3 regions of the Amphritea sp. GJ51-11 genome follow, and region 1 is predicted to be linked to each of the others. Evidence: predicted binding sites of a transcription regulator. Region 1 holds the regulator's gene; each other region holds the start of a gene.

What was found. Region 1 encodes PhoB, which activates phosphate uptake and scavenging genes when phosphate is short. Its sites were predicted from a motif close to TGTCATANNNNTGTCANA; they were not measured.
Region 2: a site for PhoB is predicted at 1,577-1,594, ahead of AC0L4K_RS16100 (sigma-54 dependent transcriptional regulator). Genes of this name have one in related genera too.
Region 3: a site for PhoB is predicted at 1,626-1,643, ahead of AC0L4K_RS10855 (PA3496 family putative envelope integrity protein). Genes of this name have one in related genera too.

The regions. Positions count from the first base shown of each region.
Region 1 is NZ_CM147881.1:4,399,611-4,402,896, forward strand. It holds gene phoR (phosphate regulon sensor histidine kinase PhoR) at 43-1,356, opposite strand; gene phoB (phosphate regulon transcriptional regulator PhoB) at 1,366-2,061, opposite strand; gene ubiA (4-hydroxybenzoate octaprenyltransferase) at 2,165-3,052, opposite strand; gene AC0L4K_RS19920 (chorismate--pyruvate lyase family protein) at 3,069-3,286, opposite strand, start outside.
Region 2 is NZ_CM147881.1:3,581,881-3,585,166, forward strand. It holds gene AC0L4K_RS16095 (sensor histidine kinase) at 1-52, opposite strand, end outside; gene AC0L4K_RS16100 (sigma-54 dependent transcriptional regulator) at 53-1,498, opposite strand; gene fliS (flagellar export chaperone FliS) at 1,770-2,159, opposite strand; gene fliD (flagellar filament capping protein FliD) at 2,189-3,286, opposite strand, start outside.
Region 3 is NZ_CM147881.1:2,432,528-2,435,813, forward strand. It holds gene htpX (protease HtpX) at 88-972, shown strand; gene AC0L4K_RS10850 (PA3496 family putative envelope integrity protein) at 1,303-1,488, shown strand; gene AC0L4K_RS10855 (PA3496 family putative envelope integrity protein) at 1,696-1,890, shown strand; gene AC0L4K_RS10860 (YgiQ family radical SAM protein) at 1,921-3,286, opposite strand, start outside.

The sequences.
Region 1 (3,286 bases):
ATTTTGAAGTGCGTTTTTAGTTTCTGGCAGATAAATGGAGTGTTAATCGGTTTCAACTGCTTCAGCATTAGCGGGAATGATCAGTTCGTTCGGGAAGTGGCAAGTGAAGGTGCTGCCTTTACCTAATTGGCTGCTAATGGTGAGCTTACCACCATGCCTAAGCATCACGTGTTTGACGATCGCGAGGCCTAAGCCGGTGCCGCCACTGTCGGATGAGCGACTTTCATCTACCCGGTAAAAGCGTTCCTGTAATCGAGGCAGGTGGATGCTGTCGATACCGGGGCCATTATCCTGCACGGTGAAGTGGCCACCCTCTTTATCGGTCCACCAGCGCAGTTTAATCGCGCCTTTCGCCGGAGTGTAGCGCACCGCATTGAAGACCAAATTAGAGATCGCGCTATAAACCTCGGACTCCTGACCTAACAGTGTGCTGCTGTGTTCTAACTCCAGAGTGATGGATTGATCTTTCTCCTGTCCGAGGGCCAGCGCATCTTCCCGAATACGGGTGACGATAGCATGGAGAGGGATCGGTAATTCATCGGCTACATGGGCGCTAGTTTCCAAGCGCGATAACAGCAGCAGATCCGCGACGAGGTTTTCCATCCGCCGAGATTGGCTCTCCATCTGGCTCAGGCCGCGCTGTAGTGGGCGTGGTAGGTCTTGATCGAGAAAGGTCTCAAGATAGCCACGGATAACAGTGAGGGGTGTGCGCAGCTCGTGAGAGGCGTTGGCGACGAAATCTTGACGGGTTTGTTCCAGCTGTTTAAGGCGGGTGATATCCCGAGCAACGAGTATACGATCCCCGGCACCGAAACGAGTAATGCGATATTCGAGCACCATATCTTTCTGAATCGGCGACGTTAGCTGCAGCGGATCGTCGTACATGTTTTTACGGTAATAACGCACAAAACGCGGATCGCGTAATAGGTTCATCACCGAGCGGCCTCGATCGGTTTGAGCTTTCATACCGAGTAGCTTTTCGGCGGCTCGGTTCCACCATTCTAAGTGGTTTTGCGCATCGATAATCACGATGGCATCACTCAGGGCGGCGGATGATTGTTGGAAGCGGTGGATGACGTTGCGTAGCGCTTGGGTCCGTGACAGCTGACGCTTTTGGTCTCTGGACAGCTCATCGAACAGTTCGCCCCAGTAACCTCGGCTTTCGGGGACATCGGTATGGTCGATGCGCATGAGCCACTGCTGTAGGCGATTAAACTGTTTAACCTGATAGAGGCCCCAGCCTAGCAGCGCCACTGCGAGTGTCCATCCTGGGTAACCGATAACAAAGCCAACCACTAAGCTAACCGTTGCGGTGAGCGCAAGATTGCTGGCTATTGAATGGCTGGAATTGTACATCAGTCAGTCTCAGGCGGTCTGTGATGAAAAACGATAACCCGTGCCGCGAACGGTTTGGATTAGATAATCATGGCGTTCGCTGAGCGCCTTACGCAGCCGACGGATATGAACATCAACGGTACGCTCTTCGACATAGACGTTGCCACCCCACACCAGATCAAGTAGTTGGCTACGAGTGTAGGCGCGATCTTGATGGGTCATGAAAAACTGTAGTAAACGGAATTCCGTTGGCCCAAGTTCCAGTGGTTTAAGTTCGGAGCTGACGCGATGGGACACCGGATCTAGGGTGAGATCATCAACCGTAATCGGCTCTTCGATACCTTTTGGCGTGGTGCGGCGCAGGACGGTTTTTAGCCGGGCAACCAGTTCCCGGGGAGAGAACGGCTTGGTGATATAGTCATCGATGCCGGTTTCCAGTCCTTGGATCTTATTATCTTCATCGGTTTTAGCGGTCAGCATGATGATGGGAATATCCGCCGTCATCTCATCTTTACGCAGTCGCCGTGCGAATTCGATCCCGCTAATACCGGGCATCATCCAATCCAGCAATACCATATCTGGCTTACAATCGACGATCATTGGATGCGCGGCTTGCGCAGAATCCGCTTCGACACAATCGTATCCAGCCATTTCGAGTGCAACAGCGATCATCTCGCGAATCGGAGCCTCGTCATCAACAATCAGAACGCGTTTACCCGACGTCATGACCAATCACCTCATTTATTTATAATGTATTAAGACGGTCATTAGATTATGAAACTGTTACAGAAATATGACAAAGTCGCCTAGGTGGCAAGAGTATTTGTTTTTAAATGGTTAGATAATGCAGAAATAGACCGATAAAAACTGCCATCCCAGCGTAATTATTGTTGAGAAAGGCGGTAAAACAAGCTTCCCGCTGACGCTCTCTGATGAGGTATTGTTGATAGACAAATAGTCCCGCCATCACCATCACTCCGAGATAAAACCAGATCGATAGCTGTAATTGCGCCCCTAGCATAAGTAAAATAGTGAGGGTGAGTAGCTGCAATATGCCGATAATCACTTTATCCATATCACCGAATAAGACGGCGGTGGATTTAACCCCGATTCGAACATCATCGTCCCTATCGACCATGGCATACATGGTGTCATAGACCACGGTCCAGATAACCGCTGCGGTATAAATCAGCCAACTGATAACGGGTACTTCTCCGAGGGTCGCGCTAAAGGCCATGGGCACCGCCCACGAAAACGCCATACCCAAAACCACCTGCGGTAGATGGGTATAGCGTTTCATAAAGGGATAGCAAAACGCTAGGAAAACGGCGCCTACCGATAGATAGATAGTGATGGTATTGGTAAACAGCACCAGTGCAAAAGACGCCAGCAGTAGCGCAACAAACAGTATCAAGGCTTCTTTGGCAGAGATTCGCCCGGCAGGTAGCGGGCGTTGTGCGGTACGCTTTACGTGAGCATCAATATTGCGGTCGGCAAAATCATTAATGACACAGCCTGCTGAACGCATCAGGAAGGTTCCCAAGATAAAAATAAACAGCAAACTGTATGAAGGAACCCCCTCAGCGGCAATCCACAGAGCCCAGAGAGCCGGCCACAGCAGCAGAAAGCTGCCGATCGGTTTGCTAATTCGCATAAGGTCGCCACAGGCTTTCAGCTTCTGCCAAGTGAGGCGGGTGTTTTGAGTACCGGGTTGCATCGTTAATGATCCATCGTTATTTGTGCTGATAGTTTACCTGTTGTAGGGCGGGCAGGAAAACCTCGGCCACCAGAAGTGGCTTATTTGACAGATAAAACACTGAACGGCGTGCCCAAGCTATTTCGCCATCACTGAGTTGTAGGCGACTGATCTCCAAAGGATCTCGTTTCATGGTGGGGTCACGAAATAAGACGCTACCCAACGACCGAGACCCCAGGGTGTGAAGTTTGCGCT
Region 2 (3,286 bases), 820 kb from region 1:
GAGCCACTTCCTGCTCAAGCTGAGCTATTTTAGTATCGGCGTCTGTCATCATCTATTTTCGCTGAATTCCATATTTACGCATTTTTTCCACCAGCGTGGTGCGACGAATCTGCAACAAATCAGCTGCCCTTGCCACGACCCCACCGGTTTTGTCCAGCGCCTGAGTAATAAAGGTTTGTTCGATAGCCTCGGTATAGCGCTTAAGATCCATCCCCTCATCCGGCAACGCCAGCACACCGGACTCAGTCTCGGCCAGTGCCTCTGTATCCTGAACAGCATCCGCCCCGCGATACAGCTCAGGATTCGGCTCATCAATATGGCGAAATTTCGCTGGCAGCTCACTGACCCCCACCACCGCATCGGGATACAGAATAGCCAGACGCTCCACTAAGTTAGCTAATTCTCGGATATTGCCGGCCCAATCGTGCTGCTGTAACGAGCGAATCGCCGCCGGATGAAAACGAATACGGCCAAAACCATCATTAGCAACCCGGCGAGCAAACTCGTCCACCAATGGCGGAATATCTTCTATTCGCGCACGCAGAGGCGGCATATCGATAGGGAAAACATTGAGACGGTAATAAAGGTCTTCTCTGAAACTCCCATCGACAATCATCTGTTCGAGGTTTTTATGGGTCGCGGCGATGATGCGCACGTCGCAATCGATCGTGACACTGCCACCGACCCGTTCAAAGCAGCGCTCTTGCAGCACCCGCAGAAGCTTAACCTGCATCGGTAGAGGCATATCACCGATCTCGTCTAAAAACAGCGTGCCACCATTGGCCAATTCAAACCGCCCTGCCCGGGAGCTAATCGCTCCAGTAAAGGCGCCCTTTTCGTGACCAAAGAGTTCACTTTCCAGCAGGTCCGCCGGAATAGCACCACAGTTGACCGGCACAAAAGGCCCATTGGTACGCTTAGAGGCGCGGTGTAGATTATTCGCGACGATCTCTTTACCGGTGCCGCTTTCACCGGTAATCAATACATTTACATCTCGCCCCGCCACCTGGCTGATCATCTTGCGCACCAGCGCCATCGATTCACTGTGACCGACCATCCCTTCAAATTGGCTAGCGACGGACTTAGGGGAAAAGAGGTCCGGCTGACCGGCATATTGCAACTGTAGTTGACGATAGATCAGCGCCCGGTGCAACATCACCGTTAGCTCCGTCAAACTAGCATCTGGATTTAACCGACCAATCACTTTTTCTTGCAGCTTTTCAGAGAGCTGGTCTAGCTCCGTCCAAGGGCTGATCGCAATCACCGGCAGCTTGTCATCAATCTGATCGAGTTGCTGCATCAGCTTTTCCACTGAAATCGGTAGCCCACAATGCCCCAACCAAACCACCGCTCGATCGCCCGGCTCGTTACTCTCTTGCAACCAAGACACATAGTCTGTGGTGATATGACGGATATCAGCAAAATCTAACCGTTGCGACAGGCGCCTGCGATTATCAGCATCATCATCGATATAAATAATATGTAACGGGCTACTCATAGGCTTACCAGATTAACAATCACTCGGTGTTGTGCCCAAACGGCTTAAGCCCTCAAAGGACAGAACATGACACAACAATACGTCAAATTTATGACATGCAGCGATAAAAGACAACCAAAGATGGTGATGTTTTTTTGACACATGCTTTATTGAGTCTCTATTCACGTGATAGAGCATCCATCAGACAACAAAAAACCGCCTAGTGGCGGTTTGGGTAATTAGAGTAAAACTGCACTGTTTCAAGCTAAAGCGCTATAACACAAAAGAGTACTTAAGCAGGCACATCCATCTGAGTCCAGCCGGATTTTATTTCTAACAGCAAGTTCATCACTTCCTGCACTGTCTCTGCGTCATTATCACGGTTAGCCTTAGAAATAGTACGTACCATATAGTCATACAGCGCATCGAGATTTTCAGCGATATCGCCGCCTTTTTCGAGATCAAGAAAGTCTTTCAGACCCAAAATAATATCGTTCGCTTTATTCAGTTGCTCTGATCGGCCTTGTATATCTTTACGCTCAATTGAACCCTTTGCTTTCGCTAACGCGGTTAATGCACCATCAAACAGCATGGTAATAAGCTGCTGTGGCGAAGCGGTCTGAACCGCCGCTGACAAACCGACACTTTTATACTGTTTCAAAGCATTCAGATTAACATTCATTTTTTTAACAACTCCAAAAGCACTATAAATTATGATGAATATGTAAACGGTAAACGATCGGTCAGCCCTGTCAACGAATCGGCAGTACTACTAAAACTGGCAATAATTTGCTCCATTGCCAGGTATTGCTGTGTCAGAAGCTCACTTTTTATACTCATCTTACGATCAAGACTCTCTTGGTCATCAACGATACCATCGAGCTGATTATTAATACTGTCTTCTCTCGATTGAATCACGCCTGTACTCGAGAGAAAATTATCGATCAGCAATGACAGCTCACCGGCAAAACCGCGAGAGAAGGTAAAACTAAAATCCCCAGTGGTCCCCTCTTGCACCGTCAGGTTTAAACCATAGGGATCGGTATCTATTGCGGGCAGTAATACTTCGCCAGAGCCAAAGGCTGCCTCACCATTAATCGTACCAGTGGCATCGACACCCGCGGTAGAGATTGAGGCGTCCGACAAACCGGTTGCACTGGCAAACTCGGTGCCTGCCGCATCGAACTCAACCTTTGAAGTGCTACCATACTGACGAGATTGCAGCTGTATCTTATCGCCATCGAGAACTACATCAACAAACGCATTGGCCCCTGAGATTGAATCATCATTATTGATCAATGATTGTAACTCTGCACGCAACTCTTCAGCAGTGTTAAAAGTACCTGCTAGTGTTAACGATTCAGAGGTAACACCATCGACCGTCACAGCAAACGAAAAATCGCCCCCAGGAGTGGTCGTATTAAATGCACTAAAATCTTGATCGCTCAGTACTGACCCTTTAGCGGGTGAAGTCGTCACTGAGCCGCTGTAGGTGCCAGACACCGTTTTCGAGGCGTAACTACCAATCACCACATCGACGCCACTACTGGTTGAAGAGGTCTGAGGCGCAAAAATCGATGCGACCTTATCAAACTGATCCTTCATCGCGGCGTCAAAATCTTCAGAATCGATTTCAAGGGTTCCATCCAACGTTGTGCGAATACCAACATTCGTTAGGGCATTAAACTCGCTCACCCCCGGGACTGCATCAGAGATCATGCTACGAATACGCGCTAGCAGATTTTTAGCCGTACCATCCGTTGCCAACTCACCCTGAGAGGTCAGGTTGGTTTCAGCATCGGTTGTCAC
Region 3 (3,286 bases), 2.0 Mb from region 1:
TTATCATCATAAACGAAAAAGCAGTTGAAACTTATTCGCATCGCCTATATCTATAACATCAACTTCATTACAAAGAGCTACCCTATCATGATGCGAATCGGTCTTTTCCTATTAACCAACATTGCCGTTATTGCCTTAGCCAGCATAACGCTGAGCCTGTTTGGTGTAGGTTCAATCCTACAAGCCAACGGTGTCGATATGGATCTCGGCAACCTGCTCGCCTTCTGTGCGGTATTTGGTTTCGCGGGTTCCTTTGTATCACTATTTCTATCTAAATTTCTCGCCAAACGCAGTAGCGGCACGGAGATCATTACTCAAGCTCGAACAGCGGACGAACAATGGCTACTCGACACCGTGAAAGAACTGGCTGATAAAGCGAAGATAGGCATGCCTGAAGTCGGTATTTTCCCAGCTCAACAAGCTAACGCCTTCGCTACCGGCTGGAATAAAAATAACGCCTTAGTCGCCGTTAGCTTAGGTTTACTGCAGCGTTTTCGTAAAGAAGAGATCCGCGCAGTACTGGCTCACGAAATCGGCCACGTCGCCAATGGTGACATGGTGACGCTGACCCTGATTCAAGGGGTAGTAAACACCTTCGTTATGTTCTTCGCCCGTATCATCGGCCACTTTGTTGACCGAGCAATACTGAAAAACGAGCAAGGTCATGGTATCGGCTACTTCATTACCACCATCGTCGCTGAAATCGTGCTTGGCATTCTGGCCTCGACCATTGTGGCATGGTTTAGCCGCCGTCGAGAGTTCAAAGCCGACGAAGCCGGAGCAACACTAGCGTCACCACACGCTATGATCGGAGCCTTACAGCGTCTAAAAGCAGAATATAATGTGCCAGATCAGATGCCTGAAACGCTGACAGCATTCGGTATCAGTAGCCATATGAAACAAGGCTTTATGGCACTTCTGTCCACTCACCCTCCACTTGATGATCGAATTGCAGCACTGCAAAAATACTAATCACCCAACACTGAAACGCCTCACTCGAGGCGTTTTTTTTTGCTCCCATACCCCTTCGACACGCTTAATTGATACAACCTCCATTTATCCCTAGCATGAATACACGGCATTTTTTCGTAGCATTATTTCCATTTTTTACCAGCTATTTACACCTTTAAATATTTCATGAAAAAAAATATTCAATTTAGAAAAATTCATTTTACGCCCATCATTTTTACCTCATAATCGAAATTGACGCGAACCTGCAAGGCAAGTGGGTTTGATCATGTGATCTATAAGTATTGGCGCATCTCGAACAGAGATAGCCAAATTCATGTGAAGAGCGAAGCCATGACAAAAAAAGAAGAAATTACCGATGATCTCGATATCGTCGATGACATAATCGATGAAGATATCGACATAGAAATCGACGCTAAAGAAAAGAAGTTCTGCTGTGATGCCGAAAAAAGAAGACGCATTGAGTTATTGATTGAACAGCGTCGCCTAGAACAGGAATTACGAGAATTCTACGACTAAAGGCAGCGCTTGCTGCCTTTTCTTTATCTTTTCAACACCCTTTGAATGTCTGTTAATGAGCAGCATAGGGCTTCTGCGCGCCTATCCATCAGCCCACCATTAACTCTCACCACTTTGTTACCAAAGCTTCATATCGGTGTCACACAAGCGTCATCCCCAGAGGGTTTTATTAACACATCACCTATAACAAAACTCTGGTAAGTATTTATGAGCAACAAAATTCGTCTGGATGATCTGTCCACTGAAAACCTAGATGAGATGGACAATGATTTCTTCATCAATCCTACGCCTGGCAGACAGAAAAAAATCGACAAGAAAACCCGCAAACGTAAGATGATTGAAGATTATATGGAGGAACGTTCGCTCAAACAGCACCTGACAGAGTCATACGACCTTTATTGAACGAACGGTTGAACGAGCAGCGCACTGTTATCAGTGCTGCTGCTTCTTAATACTACTTTGCCCTTTACGCTTTTTAGCTGACCGAGAAGCACCCGCCTTCTTACCTTTCACTACCGGCCTAGCCACTACCCGCGCCCCAGCTGTACGGACACCCGCCTGACTATTGTCACGACGTTTAGGTGCCTCTTCAGGCGTCACCAGGTGGCTAGGCTTAGTGCCGATAAGATCTTCTCGCCCCATCTCCTTTAACTTAACCCGCAAATCGGACCAGTTTTCAGGATCATGATAACGCAATAAGGTTTTGTGGGATTTTCGCTGCGCTTTATCCTTTGGAATATAAAGCGTCTCACTCTTATAGGTAATCTGCTTTAGCGGATTTTTTTCCGAATGATACATGGCCGTTGCCAGAGACATCGGTGACGGGTAAAAATTCTGCACCTGATCGACTTTAACATCGTTCTGTTTCAGCCAGAGAGACAAGCTCAGCATATCCTCATCATCACAGCCTGGGTGGGCCGCAATGAAATAGGGAATCAAATACTGTTTCTTGCCCGCTTCCGCCGAGAATTGATCGAACATGTTCTTGAAGTCGTAATAGGTATCCATACCCGGCTTCATCATTTTACTGAGGGTGTTTTGCTCACTGTGCTCCGGCGCGATCTTAAGATAGCCCCCCACATGATAAGTCACCAGCTCACGGACATATTCAGGATCTTTCACGGCAAGGTCATAACGCAGCCCCGAAGCAATGGCAATATTGTGAATTCCCTCCATTTTACGGGCCTTACGATACAGCTCAGTGGTCTGACTATGATCGGTCACGAGATTGCTACAGATAGTCGGATAAACGCAGGAAAGCTTACGGCAATTCGACTGAATATCATCATCATTACAGTTAAGGAAATACATATTCGAGGTCGGGCCGCCTAGATCAGAGATAGACCCAGTAAAACCCGGTACTTTATCGCGGATTTCAGCCATCTCATTCAAGATCGATTCGTGTGAACGACTTTGAATGATGCGCCCTTCATGCTCGGTAATCGAACAAAAAGTACAGCCACCGAAGCAACCGCGCATAATATTAATCGAGAAGCGGATCATATCGTAGGCAGGAATTTTATTATTCCCATACGATGGGTGTGGCACCCGCTGGTAGGGCAAGCCAAACACGCCATCCATCTCGGGGGTTTCTAAGGGAATCGGCGGTGGATTCACCCACAGCTCCCGGTTGCCATGTTTCTGGATCAACGCTCGGGCATTATGAGGATTAGATTCCTGATGCAACACCCGCGAGGTATGAGCATAGAGCGCCGAGTCCTTAGCAACCTTGTCAAAAGAGGGAAGACGAATATAAGTCGTCTCAGGATTCAACTTTTCTTTACGCTTCAACGGCATA